DNA from 3 places in the Streptomyces sp. NPDC045778 genome. Region 3 is predicted to be linked to each of the others. Evidence: riboswitches for the same ligand, from Rfam matches in the RefSeq annotation. Region 3 holds a riboswitch; each other region holds the start of a gene.

Region 1 (9,591 bases), on a different contig from region 3:
TCCGGGGCGCCCAGGGCGCGTCCCAGGCCCGTCACCGCACACGCTCCGCGAACGACCCCCGTCCTCGACTCCAGCGAGAGGTGACCCGTGGACACCCAGACCCCCCTCATCCGCCTCGACGCGAGCGCCGGTGACCTCCACGGCGAGAACGAGAGGCTCCGCGCGCTCGGCCCGGTCGTGCGGGTGCGACTGCCCGGTGGAGTGCCCGCCTGGGTCCTCACCCGTCACGAACTCCTCCAGGCACTCCTGGCGGACCCTCGCGTCGCCAAGGACCCGGCGCACTGGTCCGCGTTGCGCGCGGGAGAGGTGCCGGAAGGGTGGCCCCTCATCAGCCTCGTCACCAACCGCGGCATGACCACCGCCGACGGCGAGGAGCACCGCCGCCTGCGCGGCCTCGTCACGCAGGCTTTCACCGCGCGACGCGTCACCGCGATGCGGCCCCGCGTCGAGGCGATCACACGCCACCTCGTCGACGACCTCGCGGGGCGCGGCGGCGACGCCGTCGACCTGCGCCGCCACTTCGCCTATCCCCTGCCCATGGCGGTGATCGGCGACCTCCTCGGCGTACCCGAGGAGCGCTACGACGACTTCCGGAACCTCTCCGCGAGCCTCACCAGCAGCGTCACCACGCCCGACGAGACCCTCGCCACCCAGCGACGCCTGCACGCCCTCCTCACCGACCTCGTCGCCGCACGGCGGCAGCGGCCGCGCGAGGACCTGACCAGCCATCTGATCGCCGCGCGCGACGACGGGGACCGGCTCTCGGAGCCGGAGCTGATCGGCACCCTGGTCCTCGTCCTCGTCGCGGGCCACGGCACCACCCTCAACCTCATCACCAACGCGACCAGGGCCCTGCTCACCCACCCCGAACAGCGCGCCGCCGTCACGGCAGGGCACCGGCCCTGGGAGGCCGTGGTGGAGGAGACCCTGCGGTGGGACGCGCCCGTCGCGCACTTCCCGCTCCGCTACGCCCTCGACGACATCACCATCGGGGGCGTGGTGATCCCCCGCGGCGACGCCGTCCTCGCCTCCTACGCGGCAGCGGGCCGGGACCCCGGGCAATTCGGCGCCGACGCCGCCCAGTTCGACCTCGCACGCCCGCAGCCGAAGCATCTCTCCTTCGGCCACGGCCCGCACTACTGTCTCGGCGCGGCCCTGGCACGCCTGGAGGCGGGCATCGCCCTGCCGGCCCTGTTCCGGCGGTTCCCGCGCATGGAGCTGGCCGTGCCGCCCGGCGAGTTGGTGCCGCTGCCGTCCTTCGTCAGCAACAGCGTCCAGGCCCTGCCGGTCACCTTGTACGGCTCGTACGGCCACTGACGCTCGTACGGCGGGCGCGGCACCGGAAACGGGCCCCCGGCCGGTCACGTACGGCCGGATGGAATGATGACGGGCGAACAAGGCGACGGCGGTCCGAGGAAGCCGGTGTGAATCCGGCGCGGTCCCGCCACTGTGATCGGCGAGCGCGTCCCGACCGGCCACCGCCCCCAGGGGGTGGGAAGGCCGGGACGAGCGACGACCCGAGAGCCAGGAGACTCACGCGGTCGCCTCCTCCACGGAACACCGGGGCGGATCTCCCCGGAGAGAGGCAGGACGCGGCATGCCCGCAAGACCGGCCCGGACGTCGTCCGGCACCGCGAGGAGTTTCGAGTCGGCCACCGCCCCGGCGCCCTGCCGGGTCGTCGTGTGCCGGGACTGCTGCTGCGGCAGCCCGAAGGTGACCGGCGTCGACCACGCCGAGCAGACCGCGCGTCTGCGGGCCGAGGCGCCCGTGCGCGTCTCCGCCTGCCTGGACGTGTGCGACCAGGCCAACGTCATCGTGGTCCAGCCCTCCGCGGCGGGCCGGGCGGCGGGCGCCCGGCCGGTGTGGCTCGGCCTGGTCAACGACGCGGACGCGACCGAGGACATCGTCGCCTGGGTCCGCGCCGGAGGCCCGGGCATCGCGCCGCGACCGGAGATCCTCGACCTGTACGCGTTCAGCCCGCCGCGGCGCCGCGCGCTGCCCTGAACGCCGGGCCGGGGCGGCGCGCCCCCCCGCGTCAGCGGAGCGGGCGCGCCTCGGCCGGCGTCACCGCCGCCCCGGCGCGCACCCCGTGCAGGACGTGGGCCAGCACCTCCGCCCCGCGGACGACACGCGGCCCTGGCCGGTTGAAGTACGCGGGCCCGTCCAGGACCCAGACGCGCCCCGACCGGACGGCCGGCAGCCCGGACCAGCCGGGCAGCCGGGTGAGCAGGTCCGACTCGCGCAGCGTCCGCTCGGGCGGGAAGCCGCACGGCAGGACGAGCAGCACCTCGGGGCGGGCGGCGCGCACCGCGTCCCACGTCATGGGCCCGGTGTGCTCGCCGGGCGCGGCGAGGAGCGGTTCGCCCCCGGCGGCAGTGATCTGCTCGGGCACCCAGTGTCCTGCGGGCCACAGCGGATCCAGCCACTCGATCGCGACCACCCGGGGCCGCTCGCGCCCGGCGGTCAGCGCGCGCACCCGCTCAAGGCGGGCCCGCAGCTCCCCCCGGCGCAACTCGGCCCGCTCCCGCACACCGAGAACGGAGCCGACGGTGACCAGGCAGTCCAGGACGTCTTCAAGGGTGCGCGGCTCCAGGCTCAGGACCCGCGTGTCCGCGTCCAGGAGCCGCACGGTGCGGCTGACCCTCTCGTACGACACCGCGCACACGTCGCACAGGTCCTGCGTGAGGACTACATCGGGCCGCAGCGCCGCCAGCGCCTCCGTGTCCAGGGTGTACAGCGAGGACCCGGAGTGCGCCGACCCGCCCACCGCGTCGGAGATCTCCCGGCTGCTCAAGACGTCCTGGTCCAGGTCGGCGCCCGTCACCACGGGGACGGACGCCACGTCCTGCGGCGGCCAGTCGCACTCATGGGTGCGCCCGACCAGCCGCTCCACCAGGCCGAGTTCGGCGACGAGGTCGGTGGCGGCGGGGAGCAGGGACACGATGCGCATACGCCGACCCTAAGGCGTGAGCCACCGTCCGCGCCCCGCACGGGTGTGGCCGATCCGACGCCTCCCGACGGTGGTGTTCGCGGTCGCCGGAGCCGATACTGCGCCGGGCGGACCGACCCGACGACGGAGGGGAACCGATGACGTTGAAGGTGAGCCGGAGGCTCCGCGGAGCCGTGCGCCGGCCGGGCCGCGGCATCCTGTCGATGGCCCTCCTTGCCGCGGCCGCGGGTGTGCTCGCACCCGCCCCCGCGTCCGCGGCACCGGCCTGTGCCGCCACCGGGGCGGGCGCGCCGGTCCAGGTGGCACGCGTCCCCGACTGGGTCGAGTCGATCGTCGTGGACGAGCGCGGGAGGATGTTCGCCACCGCGTACTTCTCCGGCCGCGTCTACCGGATCGACGCGCCGGGCCGCACCCCCGTACCCCTCACCGGCGATGTCGGCGCCAACGGCGGGATCGTCGTGCGGGACGACGGCCGCCTCCTCGTCGGCACCGGCAACGACCTTCTGCACTCGCTCACCGGCGACGCGCTGCCCACGTCGAAGCTCCTGCTCGTCGACCCGGACACCGGCGAGGTCAGCACGTACGCCGCCGGTCTCGGCGGCATCGACGGTGTCGCCCTCGCGGCCGACGGCACCGTGTACACCACGACGCTGGGCGGGCGGAACATCGGCCGCGTCACGCCGGACGGCGAGGTCGACCCCGCCTGGGCCCAAGTGCCCCAGCCCAACGGCGTCGCCGTCTCTCCGGACGGGCAGCAGGTCTACGTCGTCCAGACCACCGTCGCCCCCGGCCTCTACCGGATCCCGGCCGCCGACCCGGCACACCCGCGGCGCTGGATCTCGGTGGCCCCGTCCGATGTCCTCGCCCTGCCCGACGGGCTTACCCTCGACAGCAAGGGGCGGCCGCTGATCACCACGCACGCCGCGGGCCAGATCTGGCGCGTCGAGGACGGACGCCTGTGCGCGGTGGAGTCGGGCCTGCACCTCTCCACCCAGGTGGCCTACGGCCACGGCGACCGCGGCTTCTCGGCGGGCAAATTCTATCGGGCGGGCGTCGACGGGAAGATCTACGAAGTGCCCGCGGGCGCCGACCCCGCGTAAGCCCCCTGCCCGCGCAGGGCGCGGCGCCGCGGGGCGGGTGAGCCGCGTCTCACCTGCCCTGCGTCGCTTGTCTATGCAACGAGTTGCATAGAAGGATTCGGGCATGGCGCTTGAGCACGCGATTCTCGTCTCCCTGCTGGAGCGGCCGGGCTCCGGATACGAGCTGGCCCGGCGGTTCGACCGGTCCATCGGCTACTTCTGGACCGCCACGCACCAGCAGATCTACCGCGTCCTCAAGCGCATGGAGAGCGACGCCTGGATCGAGGCCCGCGAGGTGGCGCAGCAGGACCGGCCCGACAAGAAGGAGTACTCCGTCGCGGCCCTCGGCCGCGCCGCGCTCTCCGCGTGGCTGCACGAGCCGATCGAGCCCGAGAGCGTCCGGCACGAGCTGGCCGTGAAGATCCGCGGCGCGGCCTTCGGCGACCCGGCCGCGCTGATCCGCGAGGTGCGGAGCTACCGCCAGGCGCACGCCGACCGCCTCGCGCACTACCGCGCGGGCGAGCGGCGGGACTTCACCGGACCCGAGGCCCCCGCCACGCTGGACGACCGTCAGGAACTCCAGCACGTCGTGCTGCGCGGCGGCATCGCGTACGAAGAGATGACGCTCGCCTGGCTCGACGACGTGATCGCCACCCTCGAACGGCTCGGCGCCCGGCGCTGACGCACCCACCGCTCTCCCGCACCCTTCCCCCACGTCCTCGACTCCCCGAGCCGGAAAGGCGAACGACCATGGCCGACCCGCTGCTGTTCAACCCCCACACCTACGACCCGAAGCACTTCGACGCGGAGACGCGCAGGCTGCTGCGGGCGACCGTCGACTGGTTCGAGGCGCGCGGCAAGCGCCGGCTGATCGAGGACTACCGCTCCCGCGCCTGGCTCGCGGACTTCCTGGAGTTCTCCGCCAAGGAGGGCCTGTTCGCGACCTTCCTCACCCCGGCCGCCGCCGCGGGCCCTGACGAGGGCGACAAGCGCTGGGACACCGCCCGGATCGCCGCCCTCAACGAGATCTTCGGCTTCTACGGGCTCGACTACTGGTACGCCTGGCAGGTCACCATCCTCGGCCTCGGCCCGGTCTGGCAGAGCGACAACGCCGCCGCCCGCGCCCGCGCGGCCGAACTCCTCTCCCAGGGCGAGGTGTTCGCCTTCGGCCTCTCCGAGAAGTCCCACGGCGCCGACATCTACTCCACCGACATGCTCCTGGAGCCCGACGGCGAGGGCGGCTTCCGTGCGAGCGGCTCCAAGTACTACATCGGCAACGGCAACGCCGCGGGCCTCGTCTCCGTCTTCGGCCGCCGCACCGACATCGAGGGCCCCGAGGGCTACGTCTTCTTCGCCGCCGACAGCCGCCACGCGGCGTACCACCTGGTCAAGAACGTCGTGGACTCGTCGAAGTACGTCAGCGAGTTCCGCCTCGACGACTATCCGGTGACCGCCGACGACATCCTGCACACCGGCCGTGCCGCCTTCGACGCCGCCCTCAACACCGTCAACGTCGGCAAGTTCAACCTGTGCACCGGCGCGATCGGCATCTGCGAGCACGCGATGTACGAGGCCGTCACGCACGCGCAGAACCGCATCCTGTACGGCCGTCCGGTCACCGCCTTCCCGCACGTGCGCCGCGAGCTGACCGACGCCTACGTCCGGCTCGTCGGGATGAAGCTGTTCAGCGACCGCGCCGTGGACTACTTCCGCTCCGCAGGACCCGACGACCGCCGCTACCTCCTCTTCAATCCGATGACGAAGATGAAGGTGACCACGGAGGGCGAGAAGGTCATCGACCTGATGTGGGACGTCATCGCGGCCAAGGGCTTCGAGAAGGACACCTACTTCGCCCAGGCCGCCACCGAGATCCGCGGCCTGCCGAAGCTGGAGGGCACGGTCCACGTCAACCTGGCCCTGATCCTGAAGTTCATGGGCAACCACCTGCTGAACCCGGCCGAGTACGCGCCCGTGCCGACCCGCCTGGACGCGACCGACGACGACTTCCTCTTCCGGCAGGGCCCCGCCCGCGGCCTCGGCGCCATCCGCTTCCACGACTGGCGCGCCGCCTACGACGCGTACGCCGAGGTGCCCAACGTCGCCCGCTTCCGCGAACAGGCCGACGCCCTCTGCGAGTTCGTCACCACCGCCGCGCCCGACGAGGAGCAGAGCCGCGACCTCGATCTGCTCCTCGCCGTCGGCCAGCTGTTCGCGCTCGTCGTGCACGGCCAGCTGATCCTGGAGCAGGCGCGCCTGACCGGCCTGGAGCAGGACGTCCTCGACGAGCTGTTCGCCGTCCTCGTACGGGACTTCTCCGCGTACGCCGTCGAGCTGCACGGCAAGGACTCCGCCACCGCGGCGCAGCAGAGCTGGGCCATCGGCGCGGTCCGGCGCCCGGTCGTCGACGAGGCCCGCTCGGGGCGCGTCTGGGCCCGCGTCGAGGCGCTGGCCGGGACGTACGAGATGGCGCCGTAACTCCTGGGAGCCGTATGGGGGAGGGGCCGCCGTGGGTGACACGGCGGCCCCGGCCGTCACAGGGTGAGGAGCGTGCGGCTCGCGACCCTGGTGTCCTGGAACGGTCTGAGGGCCAGGCGCATCAGGGCCAGCGCGTTGTCGTCGCCCGCGACGCGGTTGGCGCTGAGTTCGCCGCACGTCAGGCACTCGTGGATGAGCACCCACTCGCCGTCGGGGCGCGCGGCCATGGTCAGCGCCTGCATGCGGCCACGGCACGGCGAGGCCCGGTCGCCGGGGACGCGGTGGTCGACGTGCAGGCTGGCCAGGCAGTGCGGGCAGTGGTTGCGGTGCCCGGTGCCCGGCGCGTCCAGGGACACGTCGAGCCGGCAGCCGACGCACCGGAAGTCCCGGGCGCGGTGGCCGCCCTGGCCGTGCAGGACGTCCTTGTGCCGTTGCGGGCGGCGGCGCGCCGACGACGGCTCGCGGGTGTGGTTGCGTCGCGGCATGGCGGTCTCCCTCTCTCCGGCCCGGCTCACAGAGCGCCGAACGCTTCGAGCGGGAAGGGCGGTTGGGCGAGCGGCCGGACCGCCATGCGCATCAGGATGAGCTGGTTGTCGTCCGTGCGGACGGGGCTTGAGGTGAGTTCGTCGCAGCGCACGCAGCGGTGGATGACTCTCCAGTCGCCGGTCCGCAGGACGGCGATGGCTATCGGCGACATCCGCCCGTGGCACTGGCTCGGGCCGCCCTCGACGTGGTCGACGACGTGCCGCGAGTGCAGACACGACGGGCAGTGGTCGCGCGGGACACCGTCGGTGGTGGCGGCGGACACGGTGAGACCGCACCACGCGCAGGTGAACGTGCCGATCTTGAGGGTGTTGTGGGCGTCGCTGTGACGCGCGCCGGTGGGGTGGGACACCCGGGGTACTCCTTGCTGAGGGATGGAAAACGACAGCAAGAGCAGGCCGAGCGGCTTCGGCTGAAGGAAGGCACCGGGAACCGGCGTCCGGGTCGCCGCGCGGACGTGGCGGCGTGCGGAGCGGAGGTTCAGACGGTGCGGCGAGGCGCGCTCGGCGCGACCCGGGGCATCAAGACACCCCTCTCTGCGGGCGTACGGCCCGGTCGGCGATCAACAGTGCGAACGCCAGGCTAGCGACGGTGCCCTGGCCCGCGCCAGCGAATATCGGGCCGGCCGGGCACGGGCCGACCGGGGCCCCGACCAGGGGAGACGCTTCAGGCGATGGGGTCGATGATGACGTCCTCGACGCTGAAGGCGCACTTGGATTCGCTCTTGGACTCCCTGGTGCCGCCTTCGGCGTTGTTCTGCCACGTGCCGTAGTACGTGAATCCCAGCTTGCACTTGACCTTGGCCCGCCAGGTGACGTTCATGGTGCCGGTGCAGCTCAGTGCGCCGTTCTTGTTCATGTCCGCGGTGGCGAGGCAGTCCAGGGCGCCGTAGCGGAACCGCTGGCCCGGCTCGACGGCCGAAGCGGCGGGGGCCATGAGCACCATGGTCGCGGCGAGCGCGGTGCCGAGGGTGGTGAGCTTGCGGATCGAGAGTTTCATTCCGTTTCCTCCCTGTACGGACAGCCTCTAGAGCGTGCTGCCGGGGAGTTCCCGGGCGACAGGGGAGCGGTGCCGGGGCGGGCCGGGAAACGTTCCCGGTCCGGACGGGAAGGGGGGCGGTGAAGTGACGGCCGCGGGGTGTGAGGTGCCGGGTCAGCCGTGCGCCGGACGGCAGTCGGCGCACAGGCCCCACCAGATGATCTCCGCCTCGTCGACCGCGAAGCCGCGGTCGCTCTCCGGCTCCAGGCACGGGGCGTGGCCGACGGTGCAGTCGACGTCCTCGATGCGGCCACAGGACCGGCAGACCAGGTGGTGGTGGTTGTCCCCGACGCGCAGTTCGTAGCGGGTGGGGGAGCCCGCCGGCTCGATGCAGCGGATCAGCGCGGCTCGCGCGAGGTCGTCGAGAACGTTGTACAGACCCTGCCGGGACAGGCCCGCGGAGGAGGGCGACCCGCCGGCGGCGACGCCGATGCGGCTCTCCAACTCGGCCGCCGTGGAGTGCGGGTGGCCGTGCAGGGCGGTGAGCACGGCGCGGCGCTGCGCCGTGCTGCGCAGTCCCTTGGCTCTGAGCAGGTCGGCGGCTTGCTGCTCCATGACGATGCACCCCCAGTTCCGTCCCGGAAGTCTAACGGGATCACGCCCGGCACCCCGAGCGCGATCCGATCCTAGAATTGACTCTGTCCAAACTAGCGGGCTACTGTCTCGTACGGCAACGGACCGCCGATCGCCCGAGCCGATCGGCGCGCGCCCGCCGCTGCCGTACGCGACCCCGCCCCTCTTCCGACGCGCCGCTCCGCCGGTTCCAGGGACAGCTGTGCCCCGAACCGGGAGGCCGCCGGCGCGCGACCCCGACGGAGATCTCCATGAAGTGCTACGACTGCGACCTCGACGGCAGGAGCGCCACCGCGGGCATCGGCATCTGCAGCGACTGCAACCTGGTCGTCTGCGCCGACCACGGTCACGTCACCCCGACCGTCCTGCACCGGCCCAGCGGCATGGGCAGGGCGACGCGGGGCCGGCCGGGCCGCCGCGTCGTCTGCCACACGTGCTACGCGGCGGAGCGGTCCGCCTGACCCCGTCCGAGCAACCGCCACCTCCCTGACCGGCCGGGCGCTGCGCCCCGTCACCCCCGAGGAAGTGCGTCGTGAACTCTCCCGCCGAGCCCGGAGCCACCACGTCCTCCGGCCCTGATTCCTCAGCGGCAGCCGGAACGGCAGCCGCGCCGACATCCGTGGGCGCGCCGAGGCCCGCGCACGGGTCGACATCCGCGCCGGGCCCCTCCCGCCGCCTGCTCCCGTACGCCCTGGCCGTGCTCTTGATCGGCCTGAACATGCGGCCCGTCATCGTGGCCGTCTCGGCTCTCCTGGACGACATCCGGCACGCCACCGGCCTGTCCAACGGCGCCGCGGGCGTCCTGTCGACGCTGCCGCTGATCTGCTTCGGGGTCTTCGCCCCTCTCGCTCCCCGCCTGGCCCGTCGCCACGGGATGGAGCGCACCCTTCTCGCCGTGCTCCTGGTCCTGCTGGCCGGAACGGCCGTGCGCC
Region 2 (9,591 bases), on a different contig from region 3:
GAGCCGTCCCAGTTGATCGACCAGGTCATCAGGCCCTTGAGGGCGCCGTTGTAGTGGTTCCAGGCCTGGGCGACCAGGCTCGGTGACATATGGCCGCCGCCCGCGCCGGGCTGGGCGGGGAGACCCGGCACCTGCTTGTCGTAGGGGACCTTGACGGTGGTGCCCTGGATGTTCAGGCCCTTGTTGAGGCAGTCGGTCTGGGCGACGAAGCCCTGGACGGTGCCCGCGGAGTAGGAGTCGCCGGAGCAGCCGTACATGCTGCCGTTGTAGTACTGCATGTTGAGCCACCACAGGCGGCCGTTGTCCGCGTACTTCTTGATGATCGGCAGGTACGCGCCCCAGATCGAGCCGTACACCACGCTGCCGCCCGTGACGTACGCGGTCTCCGGTGCCATCGTCAGGCCGAAGTTGGGCGGCATCTGGGCGAGCACGCCGTCGATGATGCGGATGAGGTTCGACTGGGACGGCGACAGCTGGTTGATGTTGCCGCTGCCGACGAGGCCGGTCTCGATGTCGATGTCGATCCCGTCGAAGTTGTACTTCTTCAGGATCGGCACGATCGTCTGCACGAAACGGTCGGCCACCGCGCTCGAACTCAGGTCGATCCCGGCCGCCGCGCCGCCGATCGACATGAGGATCGTGGCGCCGCTTGCCTTGGCCTGGCACATCTCCGCCGGGGTCGCCACCTTCACGGTGGCGTCCATGCCGTCCTCCCACAGCACCGTGCCGTCGGAGCGGATCACGGGGAAGGCGGCGTTGATCACGTTGTAGCCGTGGGCGCCCATGCGGGAGTCGGTGATCGGGGTCCAGCCGAACGGCGGGTGGACCCCGTTCGAGGCGCCGTCCCAGTTCTCCCAGTAGCCCTGGAGGACCTTGCCCGCGGGCTTGGACTTGACCGCGCAGGTCTCGTCCCGCGGTGCCGCCGGCGCGTCCGGCGCCGCCGCGGCGGGCAACTGCGCCGCGAAGGCCAGCGCCAGGGCCGCTCCCAACAGACGTACCGTCCGACCGATCATGGCGTGCTCCCTCGGGGAGGCCTTGCTGCGGATGGGATGTGATGCGGCAGACGGTAAGTAGGTATAGACCTGTCGTCAATAGGTCTGGTCCAATATGAAACTGTCGGGGCGTCAGACGCCGAGCCTCCAGCCGTCGCCCTCAGGCGTGACACGGCCCCCTGTCGGCGGGGCGAAGTGGGTGCCGAGCAGGAGCGCACCGGTGTCCGCGGCCGAGCCGAGCAGGGCGCGGCGGGTCCTGCGGGCGAGCGCGGGGTCGATGTCCACGCAGCTGTTGATCTCCGGGTGGGCCAGCTGGACGGGGTGGTGGACGGCGTCCCCGGTGATCAGGGCGGTGGCGTCGCCGTCGCTCAGCTCGACGGCGACCTGGCCGGGGGTGTGCCCGGGGGCCGGCAGGAGGCGCAGGCCCGGCGCGAGCGTGACGGGGCCCTGCGTGATGTCCGCGAAGTCGAGCAGGCCCGCCGCGTGGACCGGGTCCACGGAGTCCCGGAACATCTGGCGCCGGGACTCCTCCATGTCCGCCGCCGCCCAGTGGTCCCACTCCGTACGCGTGGTGAGATAGCGGGCGTTGCGGAAGGTCGGCACCCAACTACCGCCGTCCAGGCGGGTGTTCCAGCCGACGTGGTCGGCGTGCAGATGGGTGAGGATCACCAGGTCGACGGAGTCGGGCGGGAACCCGGCCGTGGTGAGCCGGTCGAGGTAGTCGGTGTCCAGGTCGTTCCAGGCGGGCAGCGCGCGCTCCTTGCCGTTGCCGATGCCCGTGTCCACGAGGATCCGCCGCCCGTCGACGGTGAACGCGAAGCTGTGGCTGGACGCGCGCAGCACGCCCTCGTCGTCGGCGAAGTCCGGGGTGAGCCAGGGGGCTTGGGCGACGGTGTCAGGAGTGGCGTCGGGGAGCAGCCAGGCGCCCGTCTCGGGCGGGAAGTCGATCTCGTCGACGCGGTGCACGGCGAGGTTCCCTACGGTCCAGGTGGGGCTGGGGATGGGCTGGTGGTTCATGGGGTGCTCCGTGGCTCGAAGGGGTGCTCTGGGGCTTGAGGGGGTGCTCTGGGGCTCGAAAGGGTGCTCTGGGGCCGCCGCAGGCCGCACGCGACCGCCCAGCCAGCTAAAAGCAATGCCTTTGCTTTTAGTGGAGGCTAGCCCCTAAGGTGACCTAAAGCAAACTCTTAGCTTTTGTTGTCCCGTCTGGAAGGACACGCCCCCATGACCCCTGCCGACCTCGACCGCCGCGAAGCGGCCCGCTGGGCCCAGCGGGCCGGGCTCCCGCTGGCCGACGAGCGACTCGACGCCGTGGCCGCCACCGCCGCGCACATCCACGCCGTCGTCGCGACCCTGCGCGAACTCGACCTCACCGGCGTGGCGCCCACGCCCGCCGGGGCGGAGGTGCGCGATGCGGCCGTATGAGCTGACCCTCGCCGCCGCTGCCGCCGCGATCGCCGCGCGCGAGCTGTCCCCGGTGGAGCTGACCGCGTCGGTCCTGGACCGCGCCGCCGAGGTGGAGCCGGGCCTCAACGCCTATGTGGAGGTACGGCCCGAGGCCGCCCGCCGCGCCGCCGAGGAGGCGGAGCGCGACCTCGCCGCAGGGCGCGCCCGCGGCCCCCTGCACGGCATACCGCTCGCCCTCAAGGACCTCATCGACGTCAAGGGGCAGCCCACGAGCGCCAGTTCACGCGTGCGCGACGGCCACGTGGCGGCGGCCGACAGCGCCGTCACCGCCCGGCTCGCCGCGGCGGGCGCCGTGCTCCTCGGCAAGGTCCACACGCACGAGTTCGCCTACGGCCTGACGACGCCGCAGACCCGCAACGCCTGGGACCCCGACCGGGTCGCGGGCGGGTCGAGCGGCGGTTCGGCCGTCGCCGTCGCGGCCGGAGCAGCGCTCTTCTCGATCGGCACCGACACCGGCGGCTCCATCAGGGTCCCCGCCGCGCTCAACGGCATGGTCGGTCTGAAGCCCACCTACGGCCTGGTCCCCACGCGCGGCGTGACCGCCCTTTCCTGGTCCCTCGACCACGTCGGCCCGATCACGCGCACGGTCCAGGACGCCGCCCTCGTGCTCCCGGCCCTGACCGGCGACACCCACCTCCCGCTCACCGAAGAGGACCTGACGGGCCTTCGGGTCGGCGTCCCCGCGAACTACTACTTCGACCGCGTCACCCCCGACGTCGAAGCCGCCGTACGGACCGCCGTCGAGCGGCTGCGCGACCTGGGCGCCGAACTCGTCGACGTACGGATCCCGATGACCCGCTACATCCAGGCGGTCCAGTGGGGCCTGATGGTCCCCGAGGCCAGCGCGAACCACGAGCGGACCCTGCGCGCGACGCCCGAGCTGTACGGGGACGACGTCCGGGTGCTCCTTGAGGCGGGCGAGCTGTTCCACGCGGGCGACTACCTGCGGGCCCAGCGCGCCCGCACCCTGATGCGCCAAAAGTGGGCGCGGCTCCTGGACGAGGTCGACGTCGTCGCCGCACCCGCCGTGCCGCTGACCGCCGCCCGCACCGGGCAGGACACCGTGGAGTGGCCGGACGGCACGACGGAGACCGTGCCGGACGCCTACGTACGCCTGTCCGCGCCCGCGAACATCACCGGACTGCCCGCGCTGACCGTGCCCGCCGGCCGGGACAGTGCGGGCCTGCCCCTCGGCATGCAGCTCATCGGGCGACCGCGCGAGGAGCGGACCCTGCTGCGGACCGGGCGCGCGTACGAACGGACGCGCCCGGACACGGGGGCCCTCGCGCCGGGGGTGCTCGCGCCGGGGGCGGGGCCGTGCCCCCGGCCCCGTCCCCGTAGAAGCTAGGAATTCGCGTTAAGGTGAACGGCATGAGTCCCAGGCCCATGGCCCGACCCGGGGGGCGCAGCGCCCGGGTGCAGGCGTCCGTGCACGCCGCCGTGCGCGAGCTGGAGGCGGAGCAGGGGCGCGCGGCCCTGACCGTCCCGCTGGTCGCGGCGCGGGCCGGGGTCACGCCGTCCACGGTCTACCGCCGCTGGGGCGACCTCCAGGAACTCCTGTCGGACGTCGCCGTCGAGCGGCTCAGGCCCGAGGCGGAGCCGGCGGACCACGGCAACTTCCGCGCCGACCTGATCGCCTGGGCCGAGCACTTCCTGGAGGAGATGTCGTCCGCGCCGGGCCGCGCCTATGTGCGCGACGCGCTCCTCGGCGACCCCGAGAGCGGCAACGCGAGCCGCTGCTCCGACTACTCCGCCGAGCAGATCGACCTGCTCCTCGCGCGCGCCGCCGAGCGGGGCGAGCGGTCGCTGCCGGAGCGCGACGCCGTCATGGACCACGTGGTCGCGCCGCTGCTCTTCCGCATCCTGTTCCGGCCGGACGGCCTGTCACCGGAGGTCGCGCGGGGCCTGGTCGAGGCGGTCCTGGAGGCGGGCGCCCGCTGAGCGGGGCCCGGTGGCCGGGGACGCCCCCGGCCACCGGGCCCCGCGCGTCAGGACTCCCGCGCCGCCAGCTCCGCCCGGACCTGGCGCGCGGCGGCGACCAGGTTCTCCAGGGACGCCCGGGTCTCCGGCCAGCCGCGCGTCTTCAGGCCGCAGTCCGGGTTGACCCAGAGGCGCTCGGCGGGGATGGCCTCAAGGCCCTTGCGCAGCAGGGCCGCCGCCTCGTCGGCGCTCGGCACCCGCGGCGAGTGGATGTCGTACACGCCGGGACCCACCTCGCGCGGATAGCCCGCGGCGGCCAGCTCGTCCGCGACCCGCATGTGCGAGCGGGCCGCCTCCAGACTGATGACGTCCGCGTCGAGGTCGTCGATGGCCTTCAGGACGTCGCCGAACTCCGCGTAGCACATGTGGGTGTGGATCTGCGTCTCGGGACGTACGCCGCTGGTGGTGAGCCGGAAGGACTCCGTCGCCCACTCCAGGTACGCGGCGTGGCCTGCCGCGCGCAGCGGCAGCGTCTCGCGCAGCGCGGGCTCGTCGACCTGGATCACCGACGTGCCCGCCGCCTCCAGGTCGTTCACCTCGTCGCGCAGGGCGAGCGCCACCTGGCGCGCGGTGTCGCCGAGCGGCTGGTCGTCGCGGACGAACGACCAGGCGAGCATCGTCACCGGGCCGGTCAGCATGCCCTTGACCGGCCGGTCGGTGAGCGCGTTGGCGTACGCGGTCCAGCGCACCGTCATCGGCTCCGGGCGCGAGATGTCACCGGCGAGCACCGGCGGCCGCACATAGCGCGTGCCGTACGACTGGACCCAGCCGTGCCGGGGCGCGAGGTAGCCCGTGAGCTGCTCGGCGAAGTACTGGACCATGTCGTTGCGCTCGGGCTCGCCGTGCACCAGGACGTCGATGCCCGCCTTCTCCTGGAAGGAGAGCACCGCTTGGATCTCGGACTCGATGCGCTGCTCGTACCGGGCCTCGTCGATCCGGCCCGCGCGCAGGTCGGCCCGGGCCGCGCGCAACTCGGTGGTCTGCGGGAACGAGCCGATGGTCGTCGTCGGGAGCAGCGGCAGGCCCAGGCTCGCGCGCTGCGCCGCGGCCCGCTCGGCGTACGGCTGCGCGCGCCGGGCGTCGGCGGCGCTCGCGGCGGCGGCGCGGGCGCGCACCGCCGGGTCGTGGGTGAGCGCGGAGCCCGCGCGCGAGGCCAGGTCGGCGCGGTTCGCGGCGAGTTCGGCGGCGATGGTGTCCGTGCCCCGGGACAGGCCCCGGGCCAGGGTGACCAGCTCGGCCGTCTTCTGCCGGGCGAAGGCGAGCCAGCGCGTGACCTGCGGGTCGATGTCGCGCTCGACGGCGGCGTCCAGCGGCACGTGCAGCAGGGAGCAGGAGGCGGCGACGTCCACGCGGTCGGCGAGCCCGAGCAGCGTGCCGAGGGTGCTGAGGGATTTCTCCAGGTTGTTGATCCAGATGTTGCGCCCGTCGACGACCCCCGCGACCAGGCGCTTGCCGGGCAGGCCGCCCACCCGCGCGAGGTCGTCGAGGTTGGCGGCTGCGGGGCCCGTGAAGTCGACGGCGAGACCCTCGACGGGCGCCTTGGCGAGCACCGGGAGGGCTTCGCCGAGCCGGTCGAAGTAGGAGGCGACGAGCAGCTTCGGCCGGTCGGCGAGCGCGCCCAGGTCGCGGTAGGCGCGGGCCGCCGCGTTCAGATCGGCGGGCGTGCGGTCCTGCACGAGCGCGGGCTCGTCCAGCTGCACCCAGGCGGCGCCCGCCGCCCGCAGGTCGGCGAGGACCTCCGCGTACACGGGAAGCAGCCGGTCCAGGAGCGTCAGCGGCTCGAAGCCGGGGTCGACGTCCGGCGCGGGCTTGGCGAGCAGCAGATAGGTGACCGGGCCGACGAGCACGGGGCGCGCGGCGAGCCCGAGCGCGAGTGCCTCCTTCACCTCGGCGACCTGCTTCGTCGCGTCCGCCGCGAAGACCGTGTCCGGGCCCAGCTCCGGCACCAGGTAGTGGTAGTTGGTGTCGAACCACTTGGTCATTTCGAGGGGCGCCACGTCCGCGGTGCCCCGGGCCATCGCGAAGTAGCCGTCCAGCGGGTCGGCCGCGACCGCGGCGCGGTGCCGGGCGGGGATCGCGCCGACCATCACGCTGGTGTCCAGGACGTGGTCGTAGTACGAGAAGTCGCCGGTCGGCACCTCGTGGACACCGGCGTCCGCGAGCTGCTCCCAGGTGGTGCGGCGCAGCAGGGCGGCGGTCTCCCGCAGGGCCCGGGCGTCGACGCGGCCCTTCCAGTAGCCCTCGACGGCCTTCTTCAGCTCCCGGTCTGCGCCCTGGCGGGGGTAGCCGTACACGGTGGCCCGTGCCGCCGCGGCTGCGGACGTGTCTGTCACAGAACTCTCCTTCGCGAGCAATGTCGTGTGAGTCCCGGGACGATCGGGAACGCGAAGGAAGACAGACCGGGACGACCGGCCACGGCCTTCGACGGCCGCGCGCCTGTGCCCGATGTGTACGCCGACCCGCCCACGAGGTCACCGGTGAGCCGCGCACGCCGAGGCGCGCACGGGCGACGGGCAGGTCTTCGGACTCGCGGGCGAGACCTCCGAGGAGGTCACCTACTGGCCGTCGCTTCCCGGGTCCGTGCCGGACCCAGTGCGTATGACGGCGGTCGTTCCCACTCACCGCTGCGGGGCAGTCCCGGATTCCCACCGGGTTCCCTCTTACGACGCCGCTGCCTGGCGGGCAGGGCGAACCAGTCGCGCCGCAAGCGTAGGTGATGAACCCCTGTCCGGGGGAGGGGGGAAGACGGAGGGCCCTGCTTATTGCACATAGATTGCAATTACTATGGAGAGGCAGTAGCCGGGCCGGTCGGCACGCCGAAGGAGCCGGTGGAGCCGGTCGGCAGGCCGAAGGAGCCGGTGGAGCCGGTCGGCAGGCCGAAGGAGCCGGTCGGCACGCCGAAGAAGCGGGAGTACACGCATGGCACCCCCTCGGATCGTTCTGGGGATCGAGTCTTCTTGCGACGAGACCGGTGCGGGTCTCGTCCGGGACGGACGCCTGCTCGGGCACGCCGTCGCGTCCAGCATGGACGAGCACGCCCGCTTCGGCGGCGTCGTGCCCGAGATCGCCGCCCGCGCCCACGTGCACGCGCTGAACCCGGTGGTCCGCCGCGCCCTCGACCAGGCGGGGCTGCGGTTCGGCGACATCGGCGCCGTCGCCGTGACCACCGGGCCCGGCCTCTCCGGCGCCCTCCAGGTCGGCCTCGCCGGAGCGAAGGGGCTCGCGTACGCGCTCGACGTGCCGCTGTACGGCGTGCACCACCTGGCCGGGCACGTCGCCGCCGACACCCTGGAGCACGGCCCGCTGCCCGACCCGTGCGTGGTCCTCATCGTCTCCGGCGGCCACACCTCGCTGCTGCTCGTGCGCGACCTCGCCCGCGACCCGATCACGCACCTGGGCGACACCCTGGACGACGCCGCGGGGGAGTGCTTCGACAAGGTGGCCCGCGTCTTCGGCCTGCCCTACCCGGGCGGCCCGGCCGTCGACCGCGCGGCCCGCGAGGGCTCGCCGGACGCGGTGGCCTTCCCGCGCCCGCTGACCGGGCCGCGCGACGACCCGTACGCCTTCTCGTTCTCCGGCCTGAAGACCGCCGCGGCCCGCTGGGCCGAGAGCCACCGGGGCGGCGACCTGCCGGTCGCCGACGGGGCCGCCGCGCTCCAGGAAGCCGTCGCCGACGTCCTGACCCGCAAGGCGGTCGCGGCCTGCGCCGCGCACGGCGTGGACACCCTCGTGGTCGTCGGCGGCGTCGCCGCGAACTCCCGCGTGCGGGCCCTCGCCGAGGAGCGCTGCCGGGCGGCCGGCGTCACCCTGCGCGTCCCGCCGCTCGGCCTGTGCACCGACAACGGCGCGATGATCGCAGCCGTCGGCGACCTCCTGGTGCGCGCGGGTGCCGAGCCCGCGCCCCTCGACGTGTCCATCGACCCGTCGGCTCCGCTGGAGTACGCCGCGCTGCACCCCGCCACGGCCTTCGCGCGGGCCGCCTGATGGCCGCCGTGGTGCACCGCGTCGCGGGCCCCGGCCTGCTCGCCCACCGCGACGGCGTCCGCGCGGTCTACGCCGCCGCGTTCGCCGAGCCGCCCTGGCACGCGGACCCCGCCGAGGCCGACGGCTATCTCACGCGCCTCGCGGACGACGCGGACCGCCCCGGCTTCGCGGGCGCCGTCGCCCTCGACGGCGACCGGGTCCTCGGCTTCGCCACGGCCTGGACGTCGAGCACCCCGCTGCCCGCCACCCGCTCCTACCCGCGCGTCACCGCGGCGCTCGGCGCCGAGCGCACCGCCGCGTGGCTGTGCGGCGGCCTGGAGGTCGACGAACTCGCCGTCACGCCCGGCGCGCACGGACGCGGACTTGGCCGCAGGCTCCTCCAGACGGTCACGCGTGACGCGCCCGAAGGCCGCTGCTGGCTGCTCACGTCCGTCAAGGCCGACGCCACCGTCCGCTTCTACGAGCGGCTCGGCTGGCGGCAGGTCACCCACCCCGCCCCCGACGGGCACGGCACCGCCGTCTTCCTCGGCCCCGGCCACCCGGCGCGCACCGCCGCCCTCCCGCCCCTGTAACTCCTCAGCCCCGCCCGGAGCACGCCTTGCGCACCGCCGACATCCGCACCCGCTTCCTCGACTTCTTCGCCGAGCGCGGCCACACCGTGGTCCCCAGCGCCCCGCTGCCCACGCCCGACCCGACGCTCCTGTTCGTCAACGCGGGCATGGTGCCGTTCAAGCCGTACCTGACCGGCGAGGTCGCGCCGCCCTGGCAGCGCGCCACCAGCGTGCAGAAGTGCGTACGCACCCTCGACATCGAGGAGGTCGGCAAGACGACGCGGCACGGCTCGTTCTTCCAGATGAACGGCAACTTCTCCTTCGGCGACTACTTCAAGGAAGAAGCCATCACCTTCGCCTGGGACCTGAGCACCCGCTCCGTCGCGGACGGCGGCTACGGCCTCGACCCGGCGAAGATCTGGGTGACCGTGCACCACTCCGACGACGAGTCGCGCGGCCTGTGGCGACGCGTCGCCGACCTGCCCGACGAGCGGATCGTGGCCCGCGGCGACGAGGACAACTTCTGGTCCATGGGCGTGCCGGGCCCCTGCGGCCCCTGCTCGGAGCTGTACTACGACCGGGGCCCCGCGCTCGGCCGCGCGGGCGGCCCCGCCGTCGAC
Region 3 (9,591 bases):
ACCCCGTACCCGTACTTCGGGTCGGCGAGGACCATCCGCACCAGGTCCTCGCTCGCGGCGCTCACGACGTACACCTCGATCCCGTGCGCGCGCAGCGCCTTGTACAGCTCCCGCATGCCGGGGGAGAACGCGGGGCGGTGGACCTCGGTCCGCGTCACCCTGCCGTTCTCGTAGTACGTCGCCGGGATCGGCTTGTCGTACGCGAGCAGCTCGTCGACGTACCTCTTGAGCGTCTTCAGGGTGAAGCCGGAGAAGATCTGCGCGGCCCACGGGTAGCAGACCTGGTCGTCGACCTCGCACAGGCGGTTGTAGTAGCTGTAGAGGCTCTCCTTGTGCGTGGCCGTGTCCTTGAACGGGATGACCTTCAGCGACGGGTCCATCGACTTCCGGGTCAGGACGCCCTTCATCTCCAGGAACGGGAGCAGCGCCTCCTCCAGGTCGTTGCGGTACGTCGTGTTGTCCGCGTCGAAGACGGCGTACGCGCCCTTGTGCTCGTTCTCGGCGATGACCTTGCCGAGTTCGGCGGCCACCGGCTTCGGCCAGTGCGCGAGCCGGTCCGCGGCGGCGCGGCCCGGCGCGCCCGCCCGGCTCGCGTCGGCGGTGTGCGCGCCCGGCCCCAGCGCGCCGCCCGCGAACACCGCCGCCGCGACCGCCCCCACGAGCCCGAGCGCCGCGCGCCTGCCCCTGCCGTGTGCTCCGCCTCGTGCTCGTACAGCCATGGTGTCCGTTCCTCGGGAGGGATGCGCCGCCCCGTGCGGAGCGGCGGGACATGCTACGAGCGCGCGGAGGCGATTCCCATGATCGATGTCACCGTGCGTGGCGGGCATGGGACGCGGCGGAGCGGGTAGATACGGGCCCGCCCCCGGGCCCTCACCCGGCCCGCGCCCGATCCCCTCGTACGGTCACAATGGACGCATGGACACCGCCCTCCGCGAGTTCGTCCGGGCCCCGCTCCCGCCGGAGCAGGGCGGCAAGGTCGTGTCCGCCGTGGGCTACCGCACGCGCGGTGAGGCGCCGGGCCTGCACCGCGGCCTGTCGTCCCCGTATCTGACGCTGATCTTCTCGCTCGACGGGCCCGTGGTCACCGGCCGCACCGCGCGGCAGGCCACCGGGCCCGGCGCGGTGCGCACCGGCATCGTCGTGGGCGGCCTGCACCAGAGCCCGGCGTACGTCGTGCAGCCCGAGCACCAGGCGGGCATCCAGCTCGCCGTGCACCCGCTCGCGGCCCGCTCGCTCCTCGGCCTCCCGGCCGCCGAACTGACCGGCGTGCTCGTCGCCGACGGCACGGACGTCCTCGGCCGGATCGCCGCCGACGTGCGCGAGCGGCTGTGCGCGGCCGACGGCTGGGACGAGCGGTTCGCCTGCCTCAACGCCTACTTGGCGCGCCGCGCCGCCGACGCCGGGCGCCTCGCCCCGGTGCGCCCCGAGGTCGCCGAGGCCTGGGCCTGGCTCGCCCGGCACCGGGGCGCGGGCACCGTGCGGGGCCTGGCCGCGCACGTCGCGCTCAGCGAGCGCCGCCTGACCGCCCTGTTCCGCGCCGAGACCGGCGTGACGCCCAAGCAGGCCGCCCGCCTGATGCGCTTCCAGCACGCGAAGGCGCGAATCGTGCGCGCGGTCGTCGCGGGCGCCCCCGCCGACCTCGCCCGCGTCGCCGCCGACTGCGGCTACTACGACCACTCCCACCTGGTACGCGACTTCCGCCAGTACACGGACGCGAGCCCGAGCGCCTGGCTGGCCGAAGAGTGCCGGAATATCCAAGCCGGAGGGCACCGCGACGGCGAAGGCTGAGGGCATGAACACCACCGAAGCAGTACAGAACGGTCACACCTCGCCGAAGCTGCGCGCCCCCGATGTCTGGCCCACCTTCCAGGCCCACGACGCGCCCGCCCTCATCGACTTCCTCGTCACCACCGTCGGCTTCCTGCGCACCGCCGTGTACGAGGACGCCGGCCGCGTGGCGCACGCCCAGCTCGACTGGCCCGAGGGCGGCGGCGTCATGCTCGGCTCGTACGACCCGGAGTCGGCCGAGTGGTGCCTGCGGCCGGGCACGTTCGGCGCGTACGTCGTCACGGACCACGTCGACGCCCTCCACCAACGCCTCAAGGAGGCGGGCGTGCAGGTCATCCGCGAGATCGAGGACCAGCCGTACGGCAGCCGCGAGTTCGCCGTCGCGGACCCGGAGGGCAACAAGTGGTCCTTCGGCACCTACCGCGGCGAGCCGCACCCCGAGCAGGGGTGACGCCCTGCCGGCCCGCGCCGGGGTGATAGCTTGCGCACGCCAGTCGTGCCCGCACCCGGGCCAGGGAATCCGGTGGGAATCCGGAACTGACGCGCAGCGGTGAGGGGGACGGGGGGACCAGCGGCCACTGGATGTCACCGGACATCCGGGAAGGCGGCCCCGCCCGGACGAACCCGAGTCCGAAGACCTGCTGGCACCGCCGTCCGCGCGCCGGGCGGCGGGGTTTCGCAGACCAGGCTCCGCGCATGAGCCATGAGACCCGGGAAGACCTGTGCCCTCATCCGCCCCTCGCGCACTCCGCGCGGCCGCCCGTCCCCGCACCGTCCCCGGTGCCCGCACCACACCCGGGGCGCGCCTCACGGCGCTGCTCGCGGCAGGCGGCCTGCTCCTGCTCACCGCCTGCGGCGGCGGCTCGGCCGAGCGGCGGGACGAGGGGGCCAAGGCCGCCGGCTACCCGGTGACGGTCACCGCCTGCGGCAAGAAGGTCGAGGTCACCTCCCCGCCCGAGCGGGCGGTCTCCCTCGACCAGGGCTCCACGGAGATCCTGCTCTCCCTCGGCCTCGCCGACCGCATGGCGGGGACCGGCACCTGGACCGACCCGGTCCTGCCAGGGCTGAAGAAGCAGAACGCGAAGGTCGAGCGCCTCGCCGACCGCTATCCGTCCCTGGAGAAGGTCCTCTCCAAGGAGCCGGACTTCGTCAGCGCGTCGTTCCTCTACACCGTCGGCAAGGGCGGCGTCGCCGACCGCGCCAAGTTCACCGAGCTGGGCGTCCCCGTCTACGTCTCGCCCACCGACTGCGCGGGCAAGGACAACAGCGGCGACGGCGACGGCACCCGCACCAAGACGCTCACCATGGACACCGTCTACGGCGAGATCCGCGACCTGGCCCGGATCTTCCACGTGGAGGGGCGCGGCGAGCGCCTCGTCGCGGACCTCAAGTCCCGCGTCACCAAGGCGAAGCGCACCCTCAAGTCGTCCGACGCGTCCGTCCTGTACTGGTTCTCCGACTCCAAGGCGCCCTACATCGCGGGCTGCTGCGGCGCGCCCGGCGTCATCACCCGCGCCCTCGGCGTCCGCAACGCCTTCGCCGACACGCGCGCCGAGTGGCCCCAGGTCAACTGGGAGACCGTGGCCGACCGCGACCCGGACGTCCTCGTCATCGGCGACCTCACCCGCAGGGCCCAGTCCGCCGAGAGCGCCCGCCAGAAGATCAAGTTCCTGGAGTCCAACCCCGTCACCAAGAACCTCACGGCCGTGAAGAAGAAGCGGTACGTGCTCCTCAGCGGCCAGGCCCTGAACCCCACGATCCGCACGGTCGACGGCATCGAACAAGTCGCGGCCGGGCTGCGCGAGTTCGGCCTGGCGCGGTGAGCACGGCCGTAGCCGAGCGGGTGCGCGGCGCCTGGCGCGCGGCGCTCCTGTGGGCGGCGGGCCTGGTGGCCCTCCCGCTGTCGGTGGCCCTCGCCGTCACCATCGGCCCCGCCGACATCTCCGTACCGGACGTCTGGGCCGCGGTGGCCGCCCACCTCGGCTGGGGCGAGGCCCGGCTCACCCCGCTGCGCGACGGCATCGTCTGGAACCTGCGCATGCCCCGCACCCTGCTCGCGGGCGTGTGCGGGGCGGGCCTCGCGGTGTGCGGCGCGGTCCTCCAGTCGCTCCTGCGCAACCCGCTCGCCGACCCCTTCGTCCTCGGCGTGTCCTCCGGGGCGTCGACGGGCGCGGTGGCGGTGGTCGTCCTCGGGGTGGGCGGGGGAGCGGTGTCGGTCTCCGGCGGGGCCTTCGCCGGTGCCCTGTGCGCGTTCGGCTTCGTGCTGCTCCTCAGCCAGGCCCTGGGCGCCACGACGGACCGCGTCGTCCTGTCCGGGGTCGCGGCCATGCAGCTCTTCTCCTCCCTCACCTCCTTCGTCATCCTGACGGCCGCGGACGCGGAGACGACGCGCGGCGTCCTGTTCTGGCTGCTCGGCTCGTTGAGCGGGGCCGACTGGACGGACGTGGCGCTGTGCGCGGCGGTCCTCGCCGTGGCCCTGGCGATCTGCCTGTCCCAGGCCCACACGCTCGACGCGTTCGCCTTCGGCCAGGACGCGGCAGCCGCCCTCGGCGTGCACGTCACCCGGGTCCGGCTGCTCCTCCTGTGCACCACGGCCCTGCTCACGGCGGCCCTGGTCAGCGCCGCCGGGGCGATCGGCTTCGTCGGTCTGACCCTGCCGCACGCGGCCCGCGCGCTGACCGGCCCACGCCACGCCCGCCTGCTGCCGGTGACGGCCCTGACCGGCGCGGTCTTCCTCATCTGGGTGGACACCCTGGCCCGCACCCTCCTGGACCCCCAGGAGGTACCGGTCGGCGTGGTCACGTCCTTGATCGGCGTGCCCGCGTTCGTGCTGGTGCTCTATCGGACGAGGAGGGGCGGGTGAAGCGGGTGGGGCTTCCTGTGGGGTTCCCCGCGGGCTTCCCGGAGGCTTCCCTTTGGGTTCCTGTGGGGCTTCCTGGGGGCTTCCCTTTGGGTTCCTGTGGGGCTTCCTGGGGGCTTGCCGGAGGCTTCCCGTTGGGTTCCCGTGGGGCTTCCCAGGGGTTTCTCGTTGGGTTCCCGTGGGGCGTCCCGCCGGTTTTCGGCGGGTGGTCCGGTGGGGCTTCCGGTGAGGCTCCGGCAGGGTTCCCGGAGGGCCTTCCGGCAGGCTGTTCGGCAGGGACTTCGGCGGGTTGTCCAGCTAGTTCTTCGGAAGGGTTTGTGGTGGGCGGAGGTGCGGGTGTGAGTGCCCGGCGGGTCTCCGTGTGGGCGGGGGAGTCCCGGGCGGAGCGTTCGGAGGGTGCTTCGGTGCGGCTCCCGGGGCGTCTGTCGGCGGGCCCTTCCGCGGGGGCCCCGGCGAGTTGGCCAGCAGGCCCTCCGGAGGAGCCTTCGGCGGGTGGAGGTCAGGGTTCGAGCGCGCTGAGCGGGTCCCCCGTATCGCCGGGGAGGGGCGCGTGAGCGCGGGGGAGCGGCAGACGGCCCCACCGGAGGGGTTCCCGGCGGGCCCTGCGCCGGAGCGGTCGGCGGGCGCGGGCCTGCGGGCCGGTCGGGTCTCCCGGGCCGCGGGCGGGCGCCTCGTCGTCGACGGCGTCACCCTCGCCCCCCGGCCGGGCACGGTGGTCGGCCTCCTGGGCCCCAACGGCTCGGGCAAGTCCACGCTCCTGCGCCTCCTCGCGGGCGTCCTGGCCCCGACCTCCGGAGTGGTCACCCTCGACGACGAGCCGCTGCGCGACCTCGGCCGCCGCGCGGTGGCCCGCCGCCTCGCCCTGGTGGAGCAACAGGCCGACACCCAGGTCGACCTGACGGTCCGGGACGTCGTACGCCTCGGCCGCGTCCCGCACCGCCGCGCCTGGGCGCCGGCTACGGCCGACGACGACCGCGCGGTGGCCGACGCCCTGGCCCGCACGGGCCTGACCGACCGCGCGGACCAGCCTTGGCACACCCTCTCCGGCGGCGAACGCCAGCGCACCCACATCGCCCGGGCCCTGGCCCAGTCCCCCCACGAACTCCTCCTCGACGAGCCCACCAACCACCTGGACATCCACCACCAGCTGGACCTGCTGACCCTGGTGGCGACCCTCCCCGTCACCACGGTGATCGCCCTGCACGACCTCAACCTGGCGGCGATGTTCTGCGACGAGATCCTGGTCCTGAAGGAGGGCAGGGCGTACGCGCACGGCACACCGACGGAGGTCGTCACCGAACCCCTCATCGCGGAGGTCTACGGCGTCCGCGCCCGGGTCACCCCACCCGCCGCTCCCCACGACCACCCCACCGTCACCTTCCTGCGACCGTCGGACCCGCCGCCTACACTCCCCGGATGACCACGCCCCCCGACGCCGAGGTCCCCCTCGACACGCTCACGCGCCTCCGCGCGATCTGCGGCCGCCTCCCCGACGCGTACGAGGAACAGGCCTGGACCGGCACCCGCTGGCGCGTCCGGGGCCGCACCTTCGCCCACGTCTACGTCACCGACCCCGCGCGCCCCGCCGCCACCCACGCCCACGCCGCCGCGCCCACCACGACCCTCACCTTCCGCGCCCGGGGAGAGGAGCTGGAGGCCCTGACGAACGCGGGCCCGCCCTTCTTCCGCCTCGGCTGGGGCGCGAACGTGGTCGGCCTGCACCTGGACGCGCCCGCCCCCGACTGGACGGAGGTCGCCGAACTCCTCGCGGAGAGCTATCGGGCCCTGGCCCCCGGAAAGCTCACGGCGCTCCTCGACCTCGACGAGCAGGGCTGGACAGCCACCCCCATGTCGTAACAGAATCAGTTGCGACAGAGCGCCGGGCCACGGAAAGGGGCGACGTGAGCGCCAACAGTCGCATGACCGTAGCCACGCACGCGCTGACGTGGATGGCCCTGGTCTGCCCGAAGCGGCCCGACGGCATCGTGACGTCCGATCAGATCGCCGACAGCGTCAACACCAACCCCGTCGTCATCCGCCGCACCCTCGGCAGCCTGCGCGACGCGGGCCTCGTGGTGTCGCAGCGCGGCCAGGGCGCGGGGTGGCGGCTGGCCCGCGAGCCCGAGTCGATCACCCTCCGGGACGTCTACCTCGCGGTGGAGCCGGACCCGCTGCTCGCCCTCCACCCCTCAGCCCCCAATCAGAAGTGCCCGGTGGGACGCGGCATCCCGCCGGTCCTTCGCGGCGCGTACGGCCGCGCGGAAGAGGCGATGAAGGCCGAACTGGCCGCAGTCACCGTCGCCGACGTCCTCAAGGAGACGGTCGCCTGACCTTCCCGGACGGGCCGGTCCCGGCGGACCGGCCTTTTTTCACCCCTGTGTCGTAACAGTAATTGTTACGACGATGGTGCTCGTACGCACGCCGCTCGTACGCACGCCGCTCGTACGCACGCTGCTCGCACGCACGCCGCTCGGGCAAGCACCACACCCACCCCACCACCCCCCAGAACCGGAGGAATCGCCCGTGTACCGACCACTCCTCGTCCTCGCCGCCGGAATGTTCGCCATCGGCACGGACAGCTTCGTCATCGCCGGCATCCTGCCGGACGCGGCCGACTCGCTCGGCGTCTCCGTGGGCACCGCGGGATGGCTGCTCACGGCCTACGCCTTCACGTACGCCGTCCTCGGCCCGGTCATGGCCGCGCTCACCGCGCGCAGGTCCCGGCGCCCGCTGTTCCTCGCCGGGTTCGCCGTCTTCACCGCGGGCAACCTCCTGACCGCCTTCGTCCCCCACTTCGGCGTGGCCCTGGCCGGGCGGGCGCTCGCCGGGTTCGGCGGGGCGATGGTCACCCCGGCGGCCGTCGCGGCGGCCGCGGCCCTCGCCCCGCCCGAGCGCCGCGGCCGCGCCATCGCCACCGTGATGACGGGCCTCAGCGCGGCGACCGCGCTCGGCTCGCCCATCGGCACGGCGATCGGCAGCGCCACCGGCAACTGGCGCCTCACCATGGTGTTCGTATCGACCCTCGGGGTCCTGGCCGCCGCGGCCATCGCGCTGCTGCTCCCCACGATCCCCACGCCCCCGGCGGTCCCGCTGCGCACGCGCCTCGCCCCGCTGGCGGACCGCCGCATCGGCCTCACCCTCCTCACCACGCTCCTCGTCTACACCGGCCTCTACACGGTCTACTCCTTCATCAGCGAGAGCCTCGACCGCGCGACGGGCGGCAGCGGCACCACCCTGGCCGTGCTGCTCTTCGTCTGGGGCCTGGCCGCCACGGCGGGAACGCTCGGCTCGGGCGGCCTGACCGACCGCTTCGGCGGCCGCCGCGTCATCAACACCGCGATCGTCGTGGCGGCACTCGACTTCGCCCTCCTGCCCTGGACGAGCGCCCATCTCGCCTCCACCGTCGTGGCGTTGCTCATCTGGGGCGTCTGCGGCTGGGGCCTCCTGGCTCCCCAGACCCACCGCCTGATCACCGCCCTGCCCACGGCGGCCCCTCTCCTCACGGGCCTGGCCTCGGCGATGGTCTACGTAGGCGTCTCGGCGGCCCCCCTGGTCGGCCAGGCGGGCATGGCCTGGGCGGGCCCCCACTGGCTCGGCCCCGTCGGCGCGGCCTTCATCACCCTCGGCCTCGTCGCGGCGGAGACGGCCCACGCGGTCATCACCCGTGCGGGGCGCAGCACCGTGGCCGGCCCCCGGTCGCGGGCCGCGGAGAGCGCGGAGGGCGCGCGCGGCTGATGGCGCGGCGACGGCCTTCACGGCGAGCAGCGGGGGACAGGCCGAACACCACCATGGCCGTGATCAGGAACAGGAACAGGAACAGGAACAGGCACCCGGCGGGCGGCTGATACCTGGATGACACATGTTCGCGGGCCGGTGGATGCACGACCCTGACCGGTTGGATGCGCGCTCCGCCAAGGCTGGGTGGCGTGCGGGGATCACCGCACGTGCCGGGCTGCGGAGAGGTGCTTGCGGTGAGGGGTCGTCGGGTGCGGGGCGTCGGGGCGGTGTGCGGGGCCGCCGGGCTGCTGGCCGTCGTCGGGGTCGGAGGGTGGTTCGGGCACGCCGGGGGCGGGGGCGGCGGGGCCCCGCGGCCGTACGAGACGGCCGCGGTCGCCGAGCGGCTGGACCTGCCGTGGCCCCGGGAGGGTCAGACGAGCGTCGCGGTGGAGGGCATCGGCGGCCTCGGCCGTGCGGGCGGCCACGAGCCGGTGCCGATCGCGAGCGTCACCAAGGTCATGACCGCGTACGTGATCCTCAAGGAGCATCCGCTCGCGCGCGGCGAGCAGGGGCCGCGGATCACGGTCGACGCGGCCGCCGCCGAGGAGTCCCACTCGCTCAGCGAGTCGACGGCCCCGCTCCGCGAAGGCCGGCAGCACACCCAGCGCCAGCTCCTCGAACTGTTGCTGCTGCCTTCCGGCAACAACGTCGCCCGGTTGCTGGCCCGCTGGGACGCCGGGAGTGAGAAGGCGTTCGTCGCGAAGATGAACCGCGCCGCCGCGCGGCTCGGCATGAGCCGTACGACGTACACGGGCGCCAGCGGCTTCGAGGCCAGCACCAAGAGCACCGCCGACGACCAGCTCGCGCTCGCCCGGCAGGCGATGAAGGAGCCCGTGCTGCGGGAGGTGGTGGCGCTGCGCGGCACGAAGGTGCCGGGGGTGCCCGGCACCGTCACCAACACCAACCGCCTCCTCGACGAGCCCGGGGTCATCGGGCTCAAGACCGGGTCGAGCACGCCCGCGGGCGGCAACCTCATGTGGGCCGCGGAAGTGACCTCCGGCGCGCGGCGGCACCTCGTGCTCGGCGTCGTCCTCGGCCAGCGCGCCCGCACCACTCCCGCGGAGGGTCTGGCCGCCGCCCTGGAGAAGAGCGGCGCGCTGATCGAGGCCGTACGGACGCGCCTTCCCGCCGCGCTGCGCGACGGTGAGCGGGTGCGGACATGACCT

The links. Region 3 has a riboswitch for cobalamin ahead of AC07GB_RS17350 (ABC transporter substrate-binding protein). Riboswitches for the same ligand answer to the same signal wherever they lie in the genome.
Region 1: linked by a shared signal. The riboswitch ahead of AC07GB_RS12420 ((2Fe-2S) ferredoxin domain-containing protein) and the one ahead of AC07GB_RS17350 (ABC transporter substrate-binding protein) in region 3 are both predicted to bind cobalamin.
Region 2: linked by a shared signal. The riboswitch ahead of metE (5-methyltetrahydropteroyltriglutamate--homocysteine S-methyltransferase) and the one ahead of AC07GB_RS17350 (ABC transporter substrate-binding protein) in region 3 are both predicted to bind cobalamin.

The regions. Positions count from the first base shown of each region.
Region 1 is NZ_JBWKJZ010000008.1:4,427-14,017, reverse strand. Features, by position in the region: gene AC07GB_RS12425 (cytochrome P450 family protein) at 88-1,317, shown strand; cobalamin riboswitch at 1,414-1,534, shown strand; gene AC07GB_RS12420 ((2Fe-2S) ferredoxin domain-containing protein) at 1,598-2,005, shown strand; gene AC07GB_RS12415 (cobalamin-binding protein) at 2,037-2,951, opposite strand; gene AC07GB_RS12410 (SMP-30/gluconolactonase/LRE family protein) at 3,089-4,051, shown strand; gene AC07GB_RS12405 (PadR family transcriptional regulator) at 4,155-4,712, shown strand; gene AC07GB_RS12400 (acyl-CoA dehydrogenase family protein) at 4,781-6,505, shown strand; gene AC07GB_RS12395 (RNHCP domain-containing protein) at 6,562-6,990, opposite strand; gene AC07GB_RS12390 (RNHCP domain-containing protein) at 7,017-7,400, opposite strand; gene AC07GB_RS12385 (hypothetical protein) at 7,715-8,047, opposite strand; gene AC07GB_RS12380 (Fur family transcriptional regulator) at 8,201-8,641, opposite strand; gene AC07GB_RS12375 (DUF2180 family protein) at 8,911-9,120, shown strand; gene AC07GB_RS12370 (MFS transporter) at 9,357-9,591, shown strand, end outside.
Region 2 is NZ_JBWKJZ010000021.1:25,391-34,981, forward strand. Features, by position in the region: gene AC07GB_RS25285 (chitinase) at 1-1,013, opposite strand, end outside; gene AC07GB_RS25290 (MBL fold metallo-hydrolase) at 1,125-2,009, opposite strand; gene AC07GB_RS25295 (hypothetical protein) at 2,214-2,414, shown strand; gene AC07GB_RS25300 (amidase) at 2,401-3,804, shown strand; gene AC07GB_RS25305 (TetR/AcrR family transcriptional regulator) at 3,828-4,397, shown strand; gene metE (5-methyltetrahydropteroyltriglutamate--homocysteine S-methyltransferase) at 4,445-6,769, opposite strand; cobalamin riboswitch at 6,932-7,148, opposite strand; gene AC07GB_RS25315 (hypothetical protein) at 7,219-7,353, opposite strand; gene tsaD (tRNA (adenosine(37)-N6)-threonylcarbamoyltransferase complex transferase subunit TsaD) at 7,356-8,420, shown strand; gene AC07GB_RS25325 (N-acetyltransferase family protein) at 8,420-8,992, shown strand; gene alaS (alanine--tRNA ligase) at 9,019-9,591, shown strand, end outside.
Region 3 is NZ_JBWKJZ010000012.1:45,340-54,930, reverse strand. Features, by position in the region: gene AC07GB_RS17365 (HAD family hydrolase) at 1-719, opposite strand, end outside; gene AC07GB_RS17360 (AraC family transcriptional regulator) at 916-1,788, shown strand; gene AC07GB_RS17355 (VOC family protein) at 1,793-2,239, shown strand; cobalamin riboswitch at 2,263-2,448, shown strand; gene AC07GB_RS17350 (ABC transporter substrate-binding protein) at 2,604-3,611, shown strand; gene AC07GB_RS17345 (FecCD family ABC transporter permease) at 3,608-4,651, shown strand; gene AC07GB_RS17340 (ABC transporter ATP-binding protein) at 5,280-6,068, shown strand; gene AC07GB_RS17335 (MmcQ/YjbR family DNA-binding protein) at 6,065-6,505, shown strand; gene AC07GB_RS17330 (Rrf2 family transcriptional regulator) at 6,550-6,978, shown strand; gene AC07GB_RS17325 (MFS transporter) at 7,172-8,383, shown strand; gene AC07GB_RS17320 (D-alanyl-D-alanine carboxypeptidase family protein) at 8,620-9,588, shown strand.